DNA from 2 places in the Pseudoalteromonas sp. HF66 genome. Region 2 is predicted to be linked to the other one. Evidence: predicted binding sites of a transcription regulator. Region 2 holds the regulator's gene; the other holds the start of a gene.
The links. The regulator NrdR, encoded in region 2, represses ribonucleotide reductase genes. The targets are predictions, from matches to a motif close to AAACACNANATNTNGTGTTT.

Region 1: a site for NrdR is predicted at 7,383-7,402, ahead of nrdA (class 1a ribonucleoside-diphosphate reductase subunit alpha). Genes of this name have one in related genera too.

Annotation. Positions count from the first base shown of each region.
Region 1 covers NZ_JAATOU010000002.1:58,568-69,155, reverse strand. The annotation lists gene cmk ((d)CMP kinase) at 1-310, opposite strand, end outside; gene aroA (3-phosphoshikimate 1-carboxyvinyltransferase) at 415-1,695, opposite strand; gene serC (3-phosphoserine/phosphohydroxythreonine transaminase) at 1,698-2,786, opposite strand; gene gyrA (DNA topoisomerase (ATP-hydrolyzing) subunit A) at 2,856-5,552, opposite strand; gene ubiG (bifunctional 2-polyprenyl-6-hydroxyphenol methylase/3-demethylubiquinol 3-O-methyltransferase UbiG) at 5,729-6,439, shown strand; gene HCZ11_RS03090 (HAD family hydrolase) at 6,439-7,113, shown strand; gene nrdA (class 1a ribonucleoside-diphosphate reductase subunit alpha) at 7,506-9,791, shown strand; gene nrdB (class Ia ribonucleoside-diphosphate reductase subunit beta) at 9,862-10,588, shown strand, end outside.
Region 2 covers NZ_JAATOU010000006.1:14,129-24,716, forward strand. The annotation lists gene HCZ11_RS07810 (ligand-binding sensor domain-containing diguanylate cyclase) at 1-1,284, opposite strand, end outside; gene HCZ11_RS07815 (phosphatidylglycerophosphatase A) at 1,318-1,803, opposite strand; gene thiL (thiamine-phosphate kinase) at 1,800-2,774, opposite strand; gene nusB (transcription antitermination factor NusB) at 2,820-3,230, opposite strand; gene ribE (6,7-dimethyl-8-ribityllumazine synthase) at 3,246-3,710, opposite strand; gene ribBA (bifunctional 3,4-dihydroxy-2-butanone-4-phosphate synthase/GTP cyclohydrolase II) at 3,826-4,941, opposite strand; gene HCZ11_RS07840 (riboflavin synthase) at 4,983-5,636, opposite strand; gene ribD (bifunctional diaminohydroxyphosphoribosylaminopyrimidine deaminase/5-amino-6-(5-phosphoribosylamino)uracil reductase RibD) at 5,641-6,780, opposite strand; gene nrdR (transcriptional regulator NrdR) at 6,783-7,232, opposite strand; gene glyA (serine hydroxymethyltransferase) at 7,341-8,597, opposite strand; gene HCZ11_RS07860 (hypothetical protein) at 8,889-9,257, shown strand; gene thrC (threonine synthase) at 9,290-10,573, opposite strand.

The sequences.
Region 1 (10,588 bases), on a different contig from region 2:
ATGCCGCAGCACCCACTTCTTCGTTGCGGATTGTGGTTGTGACGTCTTCGCCTTCCAAGACAATTTTAGAAGTATGTGTTTGGCTGTCGACCAAAAACTGTACATCTAAGTTTGCAGCTAACGGCACTAGCGCATCTTCATTATCTAGTTCAATTTGATGATGAAGCGCTGCAAGTGACAGCACACGATAAATCGCTCCACTGTCTAATACATCCCAACCTAATTTCTCGGCTAACAAGCGACAAACAGTTCCTTTACCTGAACCACTTGGGCCATCGATGGTGATTACGGGCATTGATAACGCCTGCATTTATAACCTCCTGCAATGCACACCAAAATAAATCCGCGATATTATACGTCAGTTCTTGAAATAGATCCGCATCTAGAGTGTAACTTTTTATATTTTCTTCTGTTTTATTGACTTGAGACAGACTCTAGTACTTTGAAAAACGTTGGAAAAGTTTTGTATGTACATTTAGGATCGTTAATGGTTATCGGCTTCCCGCCAACAGCAACCATCGCAAAACACATGGCAATACGGTGATCGTTGTACGTATCAATCGCTACATCATTGAATGTTTCTGGTGGTGTTATTTCGATGAAATCTTCACCCTCAACAACTTCTGCACCAACTTTTCGAAGCTCAGTAGCCATTGCATATAAACGGTCTGTTTCTTTTACACGCCAGTTATAGATATTACGAATCGCCGTTGTACCTTTTGCGAAAAGCGCAACGGTTGCGAGAGTCATCGCTGCATCAGGAATTGCATTAGCATCAATATCAACCGCCTTCAGCTCGCCTTTACGAACCACCAGCTTTTCATCGTACCAATCGATTTTAGCGCCGACTTGTTCCATAACTTTGGCAAAACCAATATCACCCTGAACAGATGCAGCACCTACCCCATTAATTTCAATTTCGCCGCCTGCTATTGCAGCCGCCGCAACAAAATAAGAGGCGCTTGAAGCATCACCTTCGACCATAATACGCTCAAGTGCTTGATACTGCTGACAGCCTTTAACGTAAAACGTTTCATAGTTGTCATGACTCACAATAACACCGAAACGCTTCATCACATCTAGGGTAATATCAATGTAAGGCTTTGATACCAGTGTGCCTTTAATGGTGATTTCTGTGTCGCCATTAAATAATGGCGCCGCCATTAGTAACGCAGTTAAGAACTGGCTCGAAATACTGCCATCAATTTCAACTTTACCGCCGCTGATTTTGCCGCCTTTAATGGCCAGTGGTGGATAGTCTTTATGCTTAAGATATTCAACATCACCACCCAGAGCTTGCAGTGCATCAACCAAATGGCCGATTGGGCGCTCTTCCATACGTGGCTCACCCACCAGCTGATATTCGCCTTCTACAGCAGCTAATACAGCTGTCAGTGGACGATAAGCAGTACCAGCATTGCCTAAAAATAATGGCTCACTTGGGGTTTTAAATTTACCTGCAACCCCCTCTACGGTAGCCACTGTTTTATCTTCATTAAGCGATACATTTACGCCCAAAAGATTTAACGCACCTAGCATATGACGAATATCATCACTGTCGAGAAGGTTTTCAACAACCGTTGTGCCCTCTGCCAGTGCTGCTAACAGTAAGATACGGTTTGATAAGCTTTTTGAGCCTGGCAGTGTCACACTACCATTTACTTTTGAGATTGGTTCAAGACGAAGCTGTTCCATAATTAGCTGTGCTCCTTGGCGAATTTTTCCATAAAATTAACCAAAGCTTGAACACCTTCAAGTGGCATCGCGTTATAAATGCTTGCGCGCATACCACCAACAATACGGTGACCTTCAAGGGCTAATAAGCCTGCTTCTTTTGACTCATTAATGAATTTTTCATTCAATGATTCATCGTTTAACCAAAACGGTACGTTCATGCGTGAACGGCAATGCTTGGCAACTTTATTACTATAAAAATCTGAGCTATCAATAAAGTTGTAAAGTAATTCTGCTTTTGCGATGTTTTGCTCTTCCATCGCTTTAACGCCACCGTTTGCTTCAAGCCATTCAAATACTTCAGCAGCTAAGTACCACGCAAATGTAGGTGGTGTGTTATACATGCTGCCTTGTTTCGCTTCTAATGCGTAATCAAGAATTCCTGGCTTTGCAAGGCCTTCACGTTCAAGTAGCGTTTTACGAATAATAACAATCGATAAACCAGACGGGCCGATATTTTTTTGTGCGCCAGCGTAAATAAGATCAAACTGATTTACATCAAATTCGCGCGATAAAATAGTCGATGACATATCAGCAACAATCGGTGCAGATGGATGTGATGGTACTTCGAAAATCTCAATGCCATCTACGGTTTCATTCGGGCAATAGTGAATGTACGACGCATCAGCAGGTAATTCCCAGCCGCTTGCTGGTTTGATAGAGAACTGACCATTTTGCTGTTCATCATCACGTACATTAATACTTTCAACAGCAGTGAATTTAGCAGCTTCTGAAGTAGCACCTTTAGACCATACACCGTTTTCACAGTACACAGCTGGTTTATCATTAAGGTGAAGATTCAATGGCACAGCACTGAATTGACCACGGCCACCGCCGTGCATAAATAACACTTCAAACTCATCACTAATATTCATTAAGCGACGCAGGCTTGCTTCACATTTAGCAGTAAGTGCTAAAAAGTCGCTGCTGCGATGGCTAATTTCCATCACAGAGACACCTAAACCTTGCCAATCTATAAATTCTTTTTGTGCTTTTTGCATAACTGCCGGCGGTAGCATTGCCGGTCCTGCACAAAAATTATATTTAGTCATTACTTTGCCTCATTCCAGTAATTATAGTGCGGATAAAAAAAGCGGCCGAAGCCGCTTTTTAAATCAATGTTATTCTGAAGGTGGGTTATCACCCGTTTCTTCAGTATTGGTATCGACTACTTCAACGGCCTCGCCTTCGATGGCTTCAAGCTCATCAACTTCGATTTCTTCGATACGTTGTAAACCAACTACTTGCTCTTCGTCAATAGTTCGTATCAAAATAACGCCTTGAGTATTACGACCAACCGTAGAAACCTCATTAACACGGGTACGTACTAATGTACCGCGATTAGAGATGATCATGATTTCGTCGTTTTCGTCAACTTGTACTGCACCAACCACAGCGCCATTACGCTCGCTTACTTTGATTGATACAACACCTTGTGTTGCACGGCTCTTCGATGGGTAATCTTCAAGTGCTGTACGCTTACCGTAACCGTTTTCTGTCACAGTTAGGATCGCACCATCTGACTTAGGTACGATTAACGACACAACGCGTTGGTCGTCAGCCATCTTAATACCACGAACACCCGTTGCTGTACGGCCCATCGGACGAACACCTTTGAAGCGGATTTCCGGGTTACCGTTTTCGTCTAGCACAGGGTTGCCGTTTTCATCAACAACTTCTGACTCTTCTGCTTCTTTAAAGCGGACAACTTTACCGGCATCAGTGAATAGCATGATTTCATTCGTGCCATCAGTGATATCAACACCAATTAGGCTATCACCTTCATTCAGGTTAACAGCGATAATACCGCTCGCACGTTGACGGCTGTATGCTGTAAGTGGTGTTTTCTTAACTGTACCAAACGCAGTGGCCATGAAGATGTATTTATCTTCTTCGTACTCACGTACTGGTAAGATAGCGGTAATACGCTCATCAGCTTCAAGTGGTAATAAGTTAACAATTGGCTTACCACGCGCTGCACGGCTTGCTAATGGTAACTGATAAACTTTCAACCAATATAAGCGACCTGCAGTTGAGAAACACAGAATTGTATCGTGTGTGTTAGCAACCAATAGACGCTCGATGAAGTCTTCATCTTTCATCTTAGTTGCTGACTTACCTTTACCACCACGGCGCTGTGCTTCGTAATCAGAGAGTGGTTGATATTTAACGTAACCTTCGTGAGAAAGCGTTACTACAACGTCTTCTTCATTGATTAGGTCTTCAAGGCTAATATCGTGAGCAGCTGCACTGATTTCAGTACGACGTTCGTCACCATATTGCTCTTTAATTTCTACTAGCTCGTCGCGGATAACTTCCATTAAACGATCTGGGCTTGAAAGAATGTGTAAAAGCTCAGCAATTAGATCAAGTAAGTTTTGGTACTCGTCTAAGATTTTCTCATGTTCAAGACCTGTTAGTTTGTGTAAACGAAGGTCTAAAATTGCTTGTGCTTGTTGCTCAGATAAATAGTACTGACCGTCACGGATACCTAAATCAGCCGCTAACCAGTCAGGACGTGCTACGTTATCTTCACCTGCCTTTTCAAGCATAGCTTTAACTGTACCAAGTTCCCAAGGACGAGCTGTTAATGCTGCTTTTGCTTCTGCTGGGGTTGGTGACTTACGAATAAGTTCGATAATCGGGTCGATATTCGCAAGAGCAATCGCTAAGCCTTCAAGCGTGTGAGCACGGTCACGGGCTTTACGTAAATCGAATACAGTACGACGTGTAACAACTTCACGGCGGTGAACGATAAACGCTTCAAGCATTTCTTTTAAGTTGAAACACTTAGGTTGGTTGTTATCAAGTGCAACCATGTTCATACCAAACACAGTTTGTAACTGAGTTTGTGCATATAGGTTGTTTAAGATTACTTCACCAACATCACCACGTTTGATTTCGATAACGATACGCATACCGTCTTTATCTGATTCGTCACGTAGTGCGCTAATACCTTCAATCTTCTTATCTTTAACTAGCTCAGCGATTTTTTCGATAAGGCGCGCTTTGTTAACTTGATAAGGAATTTCGTGAACAATAATGGTTTCACGACCAGTTTTTTCGTCAACTTCGATTTCAGCGCGAGCACGGATATACACTTTACCACGACCGGTTAGGTACGCTTGCTCAATGCCTTTTTTACCATTGATAATCGCCGCAGTCGGGAAATCCGGACCCGGGATATATTCAATAAGGTCAGCAATTGACATGTCTGGGTTTTGGATCAGCGCTAAACAACCATTGATAACTTCTGTTAAGTTATGAGGTGGGATGTTTGTCGCCATACCAACAGCGATACCCGAAGAACCGTTTACTAATAAGTTAGGTACTTTAGTAGGTAATACGTCAGGAATTTGCTCAGTACCGTCGTAGTTAGGTACGTAATCAACCGTTTCTTTTTCTAAATCAGCTAATAATTCATGTGACATTTTCGCCATACGGACTTCCGTATAACGCATTGCTGCCGCAGAGTCACCGTCAACAGAACCAAAGTTACCTTGGCCGTCAACAAGCATGTAGCGTAATGAGAAAGGCTGCGCCATACGAACGATGGTGTCATATACCGCGCTGTCGCCATGTGGGTGGTATTTACCGATTACATCACCAACAACACGTGCTGATTTCTTGTAAGGTTTATTCCAATCATTATTGAGTTCGTTCATTGCGAACAAAACGCGGCGGTGAACAGGCTTTAAGCCGTCACGTACGTCTGGCAATGCACGACCTACGATTACACTCATGGCATAATCAAGGTAAGAATTTTTTAATTCATCTTCAATATTGACTGGCAGAATTTCATTGGCGAGATCAGTCATTTGATTTCACATTCCTTCAGTATTGACTCATTAAGAGGCAAATCGCCGTCTTAAGAGCTTTAGTTATTATTTCCTGACCATGCTATCACAATTTATTTAGATTTACAGGCGCTAAATCTTTGCGATTTATTAATTTACCCCTATATAATGGCCTCAGATTAACGAGGAAGTTTTTTATGACCGAGCATCAAAATGTAGATAATGCAGAAATTGCAAAGTTTGAAGCCATCGCAGAACGTTGGTGGGACCGCGACGGAGAGTTCAAACCCCTTCATGAAATAAATCCTCTTCGCTTGGATTTTGTCGCAGATAAAGTAGGCGGCTTATTTGATAAGGAAACCTTAGATGTTGGCTGTGGTGGCGGCATCTTAAGTGAAAGCATGGCCCGTATGGGCGCTAAAGTAACTGGCATTGATATGGGCCAAGAGCCATTAACCGTTGCTAAGTTACATAGTTTAGAAACAGGCGTGCCTGTTGATTATATAAAAGTACCTGCAGAGCAATTTGCTGCTGAGCACCCTGCTCGCTTTGATGTTGTGACGTGTATGGAAATGCTTGAGCATGTTCCAGATCCTGCTTCTATTATTCGCGCTGTAGCAGAACTTGCTAAACCTGGTGCCGATGTATTCTTTTCAACATTAAATAAAACACCAAAAGCTTATTTGTTTGCCATTGTTGGTGCTGAAAAGCTATTGAAAATGGTACCTGAAGGTACCCATGACCATAAAAAATTCATTAAACCTGCACAGCTTATTGCATGGGCTGAAGAAGCTGGATTAAAAGTACGCTCCAGTACAGGTCTTAACTATAATCCGTTTTCTAAGCAGTACAGCTTAAACGATGATGTAAGTGTTAATTACATCCTGCACTTTGAGAAACTAGCGTGATGAGTGGTGTGCAAACACCCTCTATCGATTTTGATGCCTTTATCTTTGATTTAGATGGCACTCTACTCGATACTGCGGATGACTTAGGTGGTGCATTAAACCGCGTGTTAGCAGATGCCAATGTGGCCCCTGTTGCTGAACATGTATATCGCCCTGCAGCTTCTAATGGTGCAAATGCATTATTAGAAGTAGGCTTTGGTGATAAATGGCCAGAACTTGAACAACTCGCTTTGCGCCAACAGCTTCTTGATTACTACGCCGAAGATATCGCTGTACACAGTAAATGCTTTAATGGCATCGAGCAGCTTTTAATTGCACTTGAGCAAAACAATATTAAGTGGGGCATTATGACTAATAAGCCCGGCTTTTTAACTGAGCCCTTAGTACAAGCTATACCCTCTTTGAGTAAAGCGATGGCGGTAGTAAGTGGCGATACATTAGCTGTTTCAAAACCATCTCCCGATCCACTTTTACACACAGCTGAGATCTTAGACGTTGATCCGTGTCGCTGTTTATATATCGGTGATGCTGAACGTGATATTCAAGCTGCAAAAGCTGCCAATATGTATAGTGCAACGGCGTTATGGGGTTACATACCCAGTGTTGATGCTGCTCTTGACTGGCAAGCGGATTTCAATTGGCAAACACCCATTGATGGATTTAACCATATATAGTGTTATTTGATAGATGAAACACCATATATTGTGATTTGATTCACTTTTGAGCATTCTTTGATGATAAAAAAATCAGTCAAAATTTATTTTTAAAAACGATAAATTTTCTGGATCTTTTGTTGATTTCTACAAATTTCGTCTTCTATGAATGTTCAAAGGTTAATGGTTACTAACACAATACGTTTATCCAATAGTTATCCACAAAATGGGGCAATTCTATCCCTTGCAAAACAACGCAGACCACACTATCTTGTGATCTGCAATTTAAACAACACCAGATATTGTGGCTAAATGTTATTCAATTAGTTCACCCTGGTATTGAATAATAATAATTACATAAAGAATACCTTTGTCTTTACAACGATAATTTCCCAAGGAATACAGGCAAAACTATGAACCAACAGCTATCTGTAAGCAAACGTGACGGCCGTAAAGAGTCACTTGATCTAGATAAGATCCATCGCGTGATCGCTTGGGCCGCAGAAGGTCTAGAGAATGTGTCTGTCTCACAAGTTGAATTAAAATCTCATATTCAATTTTATGACGGCATTCGTACCGATGACATTCATGAAACAATCATCAAAGCTGCAGCTGATCAGATCTCTAAAGATACGCCTGATTACCAATACCTAGCTGCTCGCTTAGCTGTATTCCATTTACGTAAAAAAGCGTACGGTCAATTTGAGCCGCCACGCTTATATGATCACATCACGAAATTAGTTGAAGACAAACGTTATGATCAACACCTTTTGGTTGATTATACCGAGCAAGAAATTGACGAGTTAGATGCTTACATCGATCACAACCGTGACTTAAACTTCAGCTACGCTGCTGTAAAGCAACTTGAAGGTAAGTATTTAGTTCAAAACCGTGTTACTGGTGAAATTTACGAAAGTGCACAGTTTTTATATATCTTAGTTGCTGCAAGCTTATTCTCTGATTATCCAAAAGAGACGCGTATTGATTACATCAAGCGTTTTTATGATGCAGTGTCTACCTTCAAAATTTCGTTACCTACGCCAATTATGGCAGGTGTTCGTACGCCTACACGTCAGTTCAGCTCATGTGTACTAATTGAATGTGGTGATAGCCTAGACTCTATTAATGCGACATCATCTGCGATCGTTAAATATGTTTCGCAACGTGCTGGTATTGGTATTAATGCGGGTCGCATTCGTGCGCTTGGTAGCCCTATTCGTAATGGCGAAGCGTACCACACAGGTTGTATTCCATTTTATAAGCACTTCCAAACTGCTGTTAAGAGCTGTTCACAAGGTGGTGTTCGTGGCGGCGCAGCTACGCTGTTCTACCCACTTTGGCATTTGGAAGTTGAAAATTTATTAGTTCTAAAGAACAACCGTGGTGTTGATGATAACCGTGTACGTCACCTTGACTACGGTGTGCAGTTCAACAAATTAATGTATAGCCGTTTAATCAAAGATGATTACATCACATTATTTAGCCCATCAGATGTTCCGGGTCTATACGATGCGTTCTTTGAAGATCAAGCGAAGTTTGATGAGCTATACATCAAGTACGAGCAAGACGAGTCAATTCGTAAAAAACGTATTAAAGCGATTGAGTTATTCTCAATGTTTGCACAAGAGCGTGCGAGCACAGGTCGAATTTACTTACAAAACGTTGACCACTGTAATACGCACAGCCCGTTTATCTCGACTGTTGCGCCAATTCGTCAATCTAACCTATGTTTAGAAATTGCATTACCAACTAAGCCTCTTAGCAATGTAATGGACGAAGAAGGTGAAATTGCCCTTTGTACGCTTTCAGCGTTTAACTTAGGTGCAATTGAGTCACTTGATGAATTAGAAGAGCTTGCAGAGCTTGCCGTACGTGCTCTTGATAACTTACTTGATTTCCAAGACTACCCTGTTCCTGCGGCTAAAAACGCAACTATGGGTCGTCGTACGCTAGGTATTGGTGTTATTAACTACGCATACTACTTAGCGAAGAACGGTAAGCGTTACTCAGATGGCAGCGCAAATGCCCTAACTCACAAAACATTTGAAGCTATTCAATATTATCTAATGAAAGCATCAAATGAGTTAGCGAAAGAACGTGGTGCGTGTCCTAAGTTTAACGAGACAACGTATTCTCAAGGCATTATGCCAACAGATACTTATAAGCGTGACCTAGATCAGTTCTGTGATGAACCTCTTCACTTAGATTGGGATTCATTACGCGAAAGCATTAAAGAGCATGGTATGCGTAACTCTACGTTATCTGCACTTATGCCTTCAGAGACATCATCGCAAATCTCTAACGCAACAAATGGTATTGAGCCACCACGAGGTCATATCAGCGTTAAAGCAAGTAAAGATGGTATCTTAAAGCAAGTAGTTCCAGATTATGAAAATCTGAAAGATAACTACGAGCTACTGTGGGATATTCCTTCAAACGATGGTTACCTACAGCTTGTTGGTATTATGCAAAAATTCGTTGACCAAACGATCTCTGCAAACACCAACTATGATCCATCTAAGTATGAAGGCGGTAAAGTACCTATGAAGGTGCTATTAAAAGACCTACTGACTGCGTACAAACTCGGTGTTAAAACTCTGTATTATCACAATACACGTGATGGTGCATCAGACTCTCAAGATGAGTTAACACCAGAGGTAGAAGATGACGGTTGTGCAGGCGGCGCTTGTAAAATCTAATTAAATTAATAACATAACAAAAGCGGGCTCATTAGCCCGCTTTGTCCTGACTGTTTTTTGAGAAATCACTATGTCTTATACAACTTTTAGCCGAAATCATAATAACCAATTACAAGAACCGATGTTTTTCGGCCAAACGGTAAACGTGTCACGTTACGACCAACAAAAGTACCCTATCTTCGAAAAGCTAATCGAAAAGCAACTTTCGTTCTTTTGGCGTCCTGAAGAGGTTGATGTAAGTAAAGACCGTCTTGACTTCCAAGCGTTACCAGATCACGAAAAGCACATCTTTTTAAGTAACTTAAAATATCAAACTTTACTTGATAGTGTGCAAGGTCGTTCACCTAACGTTGCGTTACTACCAATTGTGTCTATTCCTGAGTTAGAAACGTGGATTGAAACATGGGCGTTTAGTGAAACGATTCACAGCCGTTCATACACACACATTATTCGTAACGTGACGCAATCTCCTGAGCTTATCTTTGATGATATCGTAAGCAACGAGAAAATCAGCGAGCGTGCTGATGCCGTAACTAAATATTACGACGATTTAATCAACATGATTTCTGTTTACAACCTTTACGGTGAAGGAAAACATGTAATCAACGGTGAAGAAGTTAAAGTCAGTTTATTTGACCTTAAAAAGCAACTTTATCTTGCTATGATGTCGGTGAATATTCTAGAAGCTATCCGTTTCTATGTTAGCTTTGCCTGTTCATTTGCATTCGCAGAGCGTGAATTAATGGAAGGTAATGCGAAAATTATCAAGCTAATTGCACGTGATGAAGCTCTACACC
Region 2 (10,588 bases):
TGCGAATACAGGGTTATCTCGTAGCGCTCGCCCAGGGACTGTATATAAGTTTTGGTTTTCGTAATAAAACACACCGCGACCAGTTGCGATGTACAAACGGTCACCATCAAATTGTAAGTCGTGCACCGCAGCTCGACCAAATTGATTACTCGGAATTTGATTTACAAAATTTTTGTTATAATCGAAGTAGCCAACACCACTTCGATTGGCCACCCATAATTTGCCATCAGGTGCTTGGCTAATAGCCATCACCGCTTCTGTCATATTTGAAATAGCAGAGTGACGTTCAATACGCCCCTCATGAGCAAGCCATAAACCTTCACTGAAGCTTGCCAGCCAAATATTATTTTGATTATCACGAAAGATATCAGCAAACCAAATACTCTGATCTAGCTGACTTGGCTCAACCCATTGCCAATCACCTGAGTTATCACGAAATAACAGCCTGCCATAGGTCGAAATCCATAACGCCCCATCAGAGTCACTCATAAACTTATAAACAGCAGAGTTACTCGCATTTGGAAGTGGGAATGGACGCAGCTCATCATCTAAATCAAGAAAATAAGCACCTAGCTCAGAGGCTAGGTATAAGTTACCTTCAAGCCAAGCCATATCATGAATAATGGTTTGTGCTAATCGTTCAGGTAATGACACTTTTGCAGTGAGTTCTAATCGTAATTTTGCAAAGTCAGAAGAGGTATTAGTTAAGCGCAGTAAGTGACGCTCATTAACCAGCCAAATACCTTCTGGCGACAAAGCCATTTGACTCACTGAACCAACAATTTGCGTAATTGCAGTGGCATTAGATACCGGTACGATTAACGCTGAGTTTTGATTTAGTGTGACTTGATTTCGAGCAACATAATAAAGGCCGTTCGCGGCAATCCAGATACTACCTTTGGAGTCTTCAAGAATATCCCGCACAGGGCCTTTGACGTTAAAGGTTTGCGACATCATAGTTTTAGGATCAAGTGTCACCAAGCCATTTTTGGTACCTACCCAAAGTAATCCAGTGCTATCAACCAATAACTTATTAATACCGTTACTTGGCAGGAAGTCGCTATTTTGCGTATTGAAGTTGGTGAAAGTATTACCATCAAATCGGCTTAAGCCAAACTGTGTGCCTAGCCACATATAGCCTTGCTCATCTTGAGCAATACTTTTTAAAGATTGTGATGGCAAGCCATTTTGGATGTTCCACTGTTTAACGACATAGTCAGTAATAGATGCAAACACAGGCATGCTGCAAAGCATCAACAAACAGACAACTAGAAATCGCATCATATACTTGCCACCAAGTAACACTTAACTCATCGTTTAAAAAGGCAAATAGCCAGCTTTAAACAAGGCTTGAACACAAATTAATGAAAATATACCTGCTAAAATATCATCAGCCATGATGCCCAAGCCACCGTGTAAACGTCTATCGAGAATTCTGATAGGACCTGGTTTAGCGATATCAAAAAAACGAAACAACAAAAAACCAACCAACAGTGACTGCCAATTCAGTGCAGCACCAATCATGGTGATATAATAACCAGCAACTTCATCCCAAACAATGGCAGGATGATCGTGTACCCCTAAGTCATCTGCCGTTTTACCACATGCCCAAATACCAAATACGCTGATCACGATTGCAAACACAATCTGTAACCATAGCGGAAAGTACATTGTGGTAAAAATAAACGGCAATGCAGCAAAGGTACCAAAGGTGCCTGGAGCTTTAGGCGCAAGGCCTAAGCCAAAACCCAAACCAAAAAATTGGTGTGGGCGTTTTAAATTGAATAAACGGTTATTGCTCAAACCGGCTCCTTCGTGAAGTGCTGAAAACCCTTGCCTTGATAGTTAAATTTTTCACCATCAAGTAATAGTTCAATGTCACTTTCGCCACTTTTAATTTGCCCAACACAACTTGCTTCAACACCATATTGGCGCAACTTCATATCAACCATGCTTTTATTACTTTCAGGCACAGTAAACAGCAACTCATAATCGTCACCGTAATTTAAGATATAATCAAACTGCTCTGCACGTGGAATTGAAGAGTTTAGTGCATCAGAGACTGGCACTTTATCGACATTGATCACAGCACTGACTTGCGATAGCGCTAAAATATGTCCTAAATCAGCTAATAAGCCATCAGATATATCAATCGCCGCAGAGGCTGCACCTCGTAACACCTGCCCCGCTGCAACACGCGGAGTCGGGTAATCAAAGCGATTATTTAAATAATTTAAATGTTCAGGGGCAATTTCAAGTCCTTGTTTACGAGCTTCAATTGCCACACCAGCATCACCTAATGGGCCTGTTACATAAATCCAATCGCCAACTTTAGCACCACTACGACGTAGTGCTTTGCCTTCAGGTACGATGCCTTTAGCACAAATTGTAATAGTTAAAGGGCCTTGGGTGGTATCACCGCCAATGATCTGCACATTGAAGTACTCTGCAATTTCATGCATACCTTCGGTGAACTCTTCAAGCCATTCTATGTTTACTTCTGGCAAAGTTAAGCCAACCGAAATCCACGTTGGTTCTGCACCCATAGCCGCCAGATCACTTAAGTTAACAGCTAAAGCTCGATGCCCAAGAGCACGAGGAGAGATGTCATCAAAAAAGTGTACCCCCGCAACTAACGTGTCTGTTGTTACTGCCAATTGGCAGTTTTCAGGCACAGATACCAAGGCACAATCGTCACCAATACCTAGGTTCACATCATGGCGAATAATACCACGGCCTTTAAAGTAACGATTGATTAATTCAAATTCCTTCATACACAAAAAAGCCGGCCCAAGCCGGCTCTCCTTTTACGGTGCTACTTACTTACGCAGTTCTTTCACTGCTTTATCAAGTACACCGTTGACAAACTTATGACTGTCTTCAGCACCAAACATCTTAGCAAGCTCAATGCCTTCATTGATTGCTACTTTGTAAGGTACGTCTTCACGGAATTTCAGCTCATAGCCAGACAGACGTAAAATTGCTTTTTCGACCATGTCTAACTCATCAGCTGGGCGTGCTAAATGTGGCGCAACGATTTCATCTAATTGCTTACAGTTAACAACAACACCGCGTGCTAGGTCTTTGAAATATTCGACGTCGATCTTAGTCACATCATTTTCAATTAACATTTGCTGTTCAATATCAGCAATCGGGTTACCGCTTAACTGCCAAGAGTATACGGCTTGAAGTGCTAAGATACGTGCTTTACGTCTTGCTGCTGGTTTCACAGAGATTCCTTAAACTTAAATTTTGTCTAACACATTAACCATTTCAAGCGCACCTAAAGCAGCTTCGCCGCCTTTATTACCCATTTTGGTACCTGCGCGCTCAATTGCTTGCTCAATGCTTTCAGTGGTTAATACGCCAAATGCAACCGGGATATCATACTCAAGAGATACTTGCGCAAGACCTTTGTTTGATTCGCCAGCGACTAAATCAAAGTGTGGCGTACCACCTCTGATCACTACGCCTAAAGCGATGATTGCATCGTGTTCTTTCTTTGCTGCAACGCGTTTCGCTGCTAAAGGTAATTCAACGGCACCTGGTACGTAAACAACAGTAATGTCGTCTTCAGATACGCCACCTGTGCGCTTAAGCTCATCAACAGCGCCTGCTAATAGGCTGCTACCAATAAAGTCATTAAAGCGAGAAATGACAATGGCAAACTTTTTGCCCGGTGCGTATTTGTTACCTTCAATAATTTTCATTTAATAACCCTAAAAAATAAGTTTAAGCGGTTGCGATTGCGCAAAAATTACGGCGCATAATACCACAAAAATATAAAAGTAGCCTAGTAAATCTGTTTTCCAACAATTTGCCTAATTATGACTGCGGCTCAACGTAGTCAACCACTTCTAAGTGGAAACCAGATAACGCATGGTACTTTTTAGGACGGCTCATCAAGCGCATCTTTTCAATACCTAAATCAGCAAGGATCTGTGAACCCACCCCCACAGTACGCGATGTACCTTGGAATTTACGGTGACTAACATTTTCGCCAGCATCTTGTGCAGCAAATGCTTTAACGGTTGCTTCTAGGTCTTCCGTTGATTCTTGCTTACCTAAAATAACCAGTACGCCGTTGTGCTCAGCGATATAAGCCATAGCATCTGCTAAGCCCCAGCTACGATCAGCACTTCTATCTGATAATAAGATGTCATTGAAGGTACTTTGTAAGTGAACACGAACTAACGTCGGCTCATCTTTAGATACTTCACCTTTTTGTAGGACATAGTGAAGTTGACCATCAATGGTGTCTTTGTAAGTAACTAAATCAAATTCGCCGTGATCAGTTGGCAATTTACACTTGGCAACACGCTCGATGGTGGTTTCGTTTAGGTTTCTGTATTCGATTAAATCTGCAATAGTGCCAATCTTTAAGTCATGCTCTTTAGCAAATATTTCAAGATCTGGGCGACGTGCCATAGTGCCATCAGCATTTAAGATTTCAACAATCACTGATGAAGGCTCAAGGCCCGCTAAACGCGCTAAATCACAACCCGCTTCGGTATGACCCGCTCGAGTTAGCACGCCACCTGGCTGCGCCATAATAGGAAAGATATGCCCCGGTTGAACAATATCGCTTGGCACGGCACCTTTAGCAATAGCAGCTTGTACTGTACGAGCACGATCAGCTGCAGAAATACCTGTCGTTACGCCTTTCGCCGCTTCAATAGACATGGTGAAGTTAGTCGAAAAAGCAGCACCATTATTTTTAACCATGAGTGGTAACTCTAACTGTTGACAACGCTCTTGTGTCATAGTTAAACAAATTAAACCACGGCCATGCGTTGCCATAAAGTTGATGGCATCTGCACTGATATGCTCTGCTGCGATGATTAAATCGCCTTCATTTTCTCTGTCTTCATCGTCCATTAAAATAACCATTTTACCGGCTTTAATGTCATCGATAATTTCTTGCGCGCTGTGTAAATTCATAATATGCCCATGAGAGTATTATTAATAGTGACTATCTTTGCTTATTTAATAAAGCCAGCTTGTGCTAGCAAGCTCATTGATATGTCTGAACGGGAAGGTTGTTCGGCCCCTTTTATTAGGCGCTCTAAATAGCGAGCAATCTGGTCAACTTCTAAGTTCACCTGAGTACCCACCTGAAATTCTGCAATCGTTGTTTGCTCAGCGGTATGCGGAACAATAGTAAGCTTAAAGCGGTTTTGTTCGACCTCATTGACCGTTAAGCTAATGCCATCAATACATACCGAACCTTTGTACGGAATGTATTTCATTAAATCATTGTCTGTACTTAACCAGTACTCTGTTGCACGGGCATTAGGACTGATACTTTCTACAGTCGCAATACCATCAACATGACCTGATACTAAATGCCCGCCTAGGCGAGAAACGGGTTGCATGGCTTTTTCGAGGTTGACTGTTTGTCCTTTTTTATAATGCGCAAACCCAGTTAAGCTGATTGTTTCGTTAGATAAGTCAGCACTAAAACCATCGCTATGTTTAGCGACAACCGTTAAACACACACCATTAGTGGCAATACTGTCACCGAGCTTGACGTCTTTCATATCCAAATTAGTGCTTTGAATACGAATAGCCAGATCGCCTTGCTTTTGTGTTAGTTCAACAATTTTACCTGTTGCTTCAATAATTCCAGTAAACATAGTGCTACTCTTTTTTTTTCAATTTTTGTGGCTTGCTTTGCTTTGTAGCTGTTAAGCGAATATCGTCGCCAATCATCACTGTATCAGTAAAGGTCAGTTCAGTGATATCACTCATCACGGTAACTTCTGCAAAGTTTAGTAAGCTTTTGCCCATATCACCTATTAACTTAGGGGCAATATAAACGATGTATTCGTCAATTAAATCCTGCTCAGCAAACACCCCTGCAAGGGTCGCTCCTGCTTCGAGCCATATCTGATTAAATTGTAGTTCAGCAAGACGCTTTAAAACCGCCGATAAATCAACTTTATTATTAACTGCTGGTACAACTTCGTGTTTAACAAAGTGAGGCCATTGATGTTGTTTATCAAGCGATGTAGTGAAAATAATCACCGGGCTTTCAATGCTAAATAATGTAAGTTCAGGCGTTAACCTATTTTGTGAATCAATAATCACTCGAGTAGGCTGGCGCAAAGGCAAGGATGTAGGCATAGCAAATGGCAGTTCATCAACGCGCACATTGAGTTTTGCATTATCAGTAATGACTGTGTCAGCCCCCGTCAAGATAGCGCAACTTTGCGCACGATATGCTTGCACATCTTGGCGCGCTTTAGGACCAGTAATCCATTTACTTTGACCATTATTTAGCGCAGTTTTGCCATCTAAACTACAGGCCATTTTACAAGTCACATATGGTACCCCTGTTTCCATACGCTTTAAAAAGCCTTTGTTTAGGTCACGCGCTTGTTGCTCAAGTAAACCGGATGCCACTGAAATACCAGCATCGGCTAAAATCTGTAGACCACGACCACTCACCGCAGGGTTAGGATCGACCATGGCAGCAATAACCTTACTGACACCAGCTGCTTTTAAACCTTCGGCACAAGGCGGAGTGCGTCCATAATGACTACAAGGCTCTAAAGTTACATATGCTGTGGCGCCTTTCGCATTGTCGCCAGCCACAGCCAAGGCATTTACTTCAGCATGGCCCTGCCCTGCTAGTTGATGAAACCCTTCACCGACTATTTCGCCATCTTTAACCAGTACACAGCCAACATTAGGGTTTGGAGTCGTGGTAAAACGCCCTTGTTTAGCAAGATCAATGGCACGCGCCATATAAGCAGTATCAAGCTCTGTGAATGACATAGTTAATCACCTAAACGAGCGATTTCTTCACCAAACTCGCGGATATCTTCAAATGAACGATATACAGATGCAAAACGCACATAGGCCACTTTGTCGAGTTTTTTCAGTGACTCCATGATGCACTCGCCAATTAAATGGCTAGATATTTCACGCTCACCAGTAGCACGAAGTTGAGATTTAATAATGTTAACGACTTCGTCGACCTGCTCAGTGCTAACTGGGCGTTTCTCTAAAGCGCGATGCAAGCCATTGAGTAACTTATCTTCGTTAAATGGTTCGCGACTACCGTCTTGCTTAATCACTCTTGGCATCACAAGTTCAGCGCCTTCAAAGGTGGTAAAGCGCTCATGGCATTCGTTACATTCACGTCGACGTCTAACTTGGTGACCACCGCCAACAAGTCGAGAATCAATTACTTTGGTATCTTTTGCGGTGCAAAAAGGGCAATGCATAGGGTTCAACTTCCGTTTATAAAAAACAAAAAAAGGCCGCTTACTAAGCGGCCTTTATAATAGCAAAAAACAACGCTATTGTTATCTTAATTACGGTTTAACCAGTAATTAAGCGTAAACTGGTAATTTTTTACAGATAGCTTTAACTTTCTCTTTTACTTCTGCTTGTACAGACTCATCGTTGATGTTGTCTAATACGTCACAGATCCAGCCTGCAAGCTCTTTTGACTCAGCTTCTTTGAAACCACGGCGAGTAATAGCCGGAGAACCAATACGAAGACCAGACGTTACGAACGGTGAACGTGGGTCGTTTGGTACTGAGTTTTTGTTAACAGTGATGTTAGCGTTACCTAGTGCAGCGTCAGCATCTTTACCTGTGATATCTTTGTCAATTAGGTCAAGAAGGAATAAGTGGTTGTCTGTTTTACCAGAAACAACTTTATAGCCACGCTCTTGAAGTACTTCAACCATAGCTTGAGCGTTCTTAACAACTTGTGCTTGGTACGCTTTGAACTCTGGCTGTAATGCTTCTTTGAAAGCAACCGCTTTAGCAGCGATGATGTGGCATAAAGGACCACCTTGACCACCAGGGAAAACAGCACTGTTTAGCTTTTTGTAGATCTCTTCATCACCACATGCAGAAACGATTAGACCGCCACGAGGGCCTGCTAATGTTTTGTGAGTTGTCGTAGTAACAACGTGTGCATGAGGAATTGGGCTTGGGTATACACCCGCTGCGATAAGACCAGCAACGTGAGCCATATCTACGAATAAATATGCACCAACTTTATCAGCGATTTCACGGAATTTAGCCCAGTCAACAACGCCTGAGTATGCAGAGAAACCAGCGATGATCATTTTTGGCTTATGCTCTAATGCAAGTGCTTCAACTTGAGCGTAATCAATTTCGCCAGTTTCGTCATTTAGGCCGTATTGAATTGCATTATACGTTTTACCAGAAAAGTTAACGTGTGAACCGTGAGTTAAGTGACCACCATGAGCTAAGCTCATACCTAGTACTGTATCATGCGGCTGAAGAAGAGCTTGGAAAACAGCTGCGTTTGCTTGTGAACCCGCATGCGGTTGGACGTTAGCGTAATCTGTGCCGAATAATTCGTTTGCACGATCAATTGCTAGTTGCTCAACAACGTCAACATGCTCACAACCGCCATAGTAACGTTTGCCTGGGTAACCTTCAGCGTATTTGTTGGTAAGCTGAGAACCCTGCGCTTCAAGTACGCGTGGGCTACAGTAGTTTTCAGACGCGATCAGTTCGATGTGCTCTTCTTGACGAGCCGTCTCTTTAGTGATGGCTGCAAATAACTCTGGATCGAAATCCGAAATATTCATGCTACGTTCTAACATGGGGTCTCCTAAGGCAACGTGTATGGTGTTTTTTGAAGGCTGTATTGTACGCTTAAAACGCACTTTTGCCTATCTTGTAAAGATGAACATATTTAAACAGGGATTGAATTTATTTCACAGTGTTTTAATAATGATATTTTTTTATTGATACATAAAAAAAAATTATAGATTTAAAATATTACATATATTTTTAAAATGTCACTCTAGATAAAATTATCAACGCTTTATTGCGTTTCAATAGAAGCGAACTAAGCTTATATTCCTAGTCAATATCAAGGATGGTATAAGTACATGTTAGCTAAACCTATATATGAATTAGTCCCCTACGGATACTTCTTTCTCGGCATGAGCTGCATCACATTAGCAAATAATTATGTACCAACATTAATTGGTGTAACTTTATTTTTATTAGGCGCTAACATTTGGCGAATGCGCTCAGAAGCTAGAAGAACAGATCATATAAGCCAGCGAGTTAAACAAAAAAAGTCCAACTACTACTATGAATTTAAACCATTTATTATTTTTATTTCGGCTTTCACTTTGATGCAATGGACACAAAATGAATTAGTCTCAGTGATCAGTATTTTGCTATGTATTGCTGCGGTGGTCATTTTATGCATGCGAGTTTTAAACCGTCATAGTCATTCATTACTTCATTAAAAAAGAGCGGCTTCGCCGCTCTTTTTTTAGTATTAAGCTAATTTATTTAGCAGCTCTGTTCGAAGCAATTGATAATCAAACTTAATATCTTCAGCCAAACACTGCTTTGCCAATGCATCAGCAAGCGGTTTTGGCATTGGCAGTTCAATGTCTAAAATTTGCTCTACACTGTCTTTGAATTTAGCAGGGTGTGCGGTCGCTAAAAATATACCTGCACTACCGTCAGCTAGATTTTCTTTCAAGCCTTGATAAGCAATTGCAGTATGAGGTTCTGCGATATAACCAGTCTGATGAATTTTTTTCATCACCTCTTTTGTTTCTTCTTCACCAACACAGCTTGAATAAAAGTCATCATAGCTAAACCATTCGTTATCTAGCATAAATTGAACGCGTGGCCAGTTATTCGGTTTACTCACATCCATTGCGTTCGATAAAGACTCAAGTGTGTCATTTGGCGCCCACTCTTTATTTCGCAAGAAGCGTGGCACAGTGTCGTTTTGATTAGTTGTGGCACTTAATTTAGCAACAGGCATTCCAAGTACAGCACCAATCATCGCCGCACATACATTACCAAAGTTACCACTAGGTACTGAGATATGCGCTTTACTACGCTGCTCTTTTGGTAATTGCGCAATTGCTTCAAAGTAATAGCATACTTGCGCAACTAAACGACTGATGTTGATTGAATTCGCTGAGTTTAAACCTAGCTTTTGTTTAATTTCATCGTCTAAGAAAGCTTGTTTTACCATACTTTGGCAGTCATCAAAGCTACCATCAACGGCGTAGCAGTGAATGTTATTACCTAAAGTAGTGAATAGTTTTTGCTGCGCTAATGATATTTTACCTTTTGGGTATAAGATCACGACATCGATATTTGGCTTGTTATAAAATGCATGAGCAACGGCTGCGCCAGTATCGCCCGATGTGGCCGTTAAAATAGTGACTTTTTCGCCTTGGTTAAATTGGGCAAGACACTCAGCCATAAAACGACCGCCAAAGTCCTTAAAAGCAAGCGTTGGGCCATGAAATAACTCCAAACAATAAATGTCTTTTTCAACTTCTACCAACTTCACATCGAAGTTAAAAGCGTTTTGCACCATCTGTGCGACGGTATCAGCAGGTAATTCATCACCAATTAAGTGCGATAAAATCTTACTACTCCGACTAACAAAGTCCAAATCTAATAAAGTATCAATGTCTTGTATTGGCGATAGGCTATCAGGGAAGAACACACCTTGATTACGGCCTAAACCCGTTTTTACCGCTTCCACAAACGACACCTGTTGTGTTTCATCTTTTAAATTATGTAATTGCATGTTTATTCCTTAAAT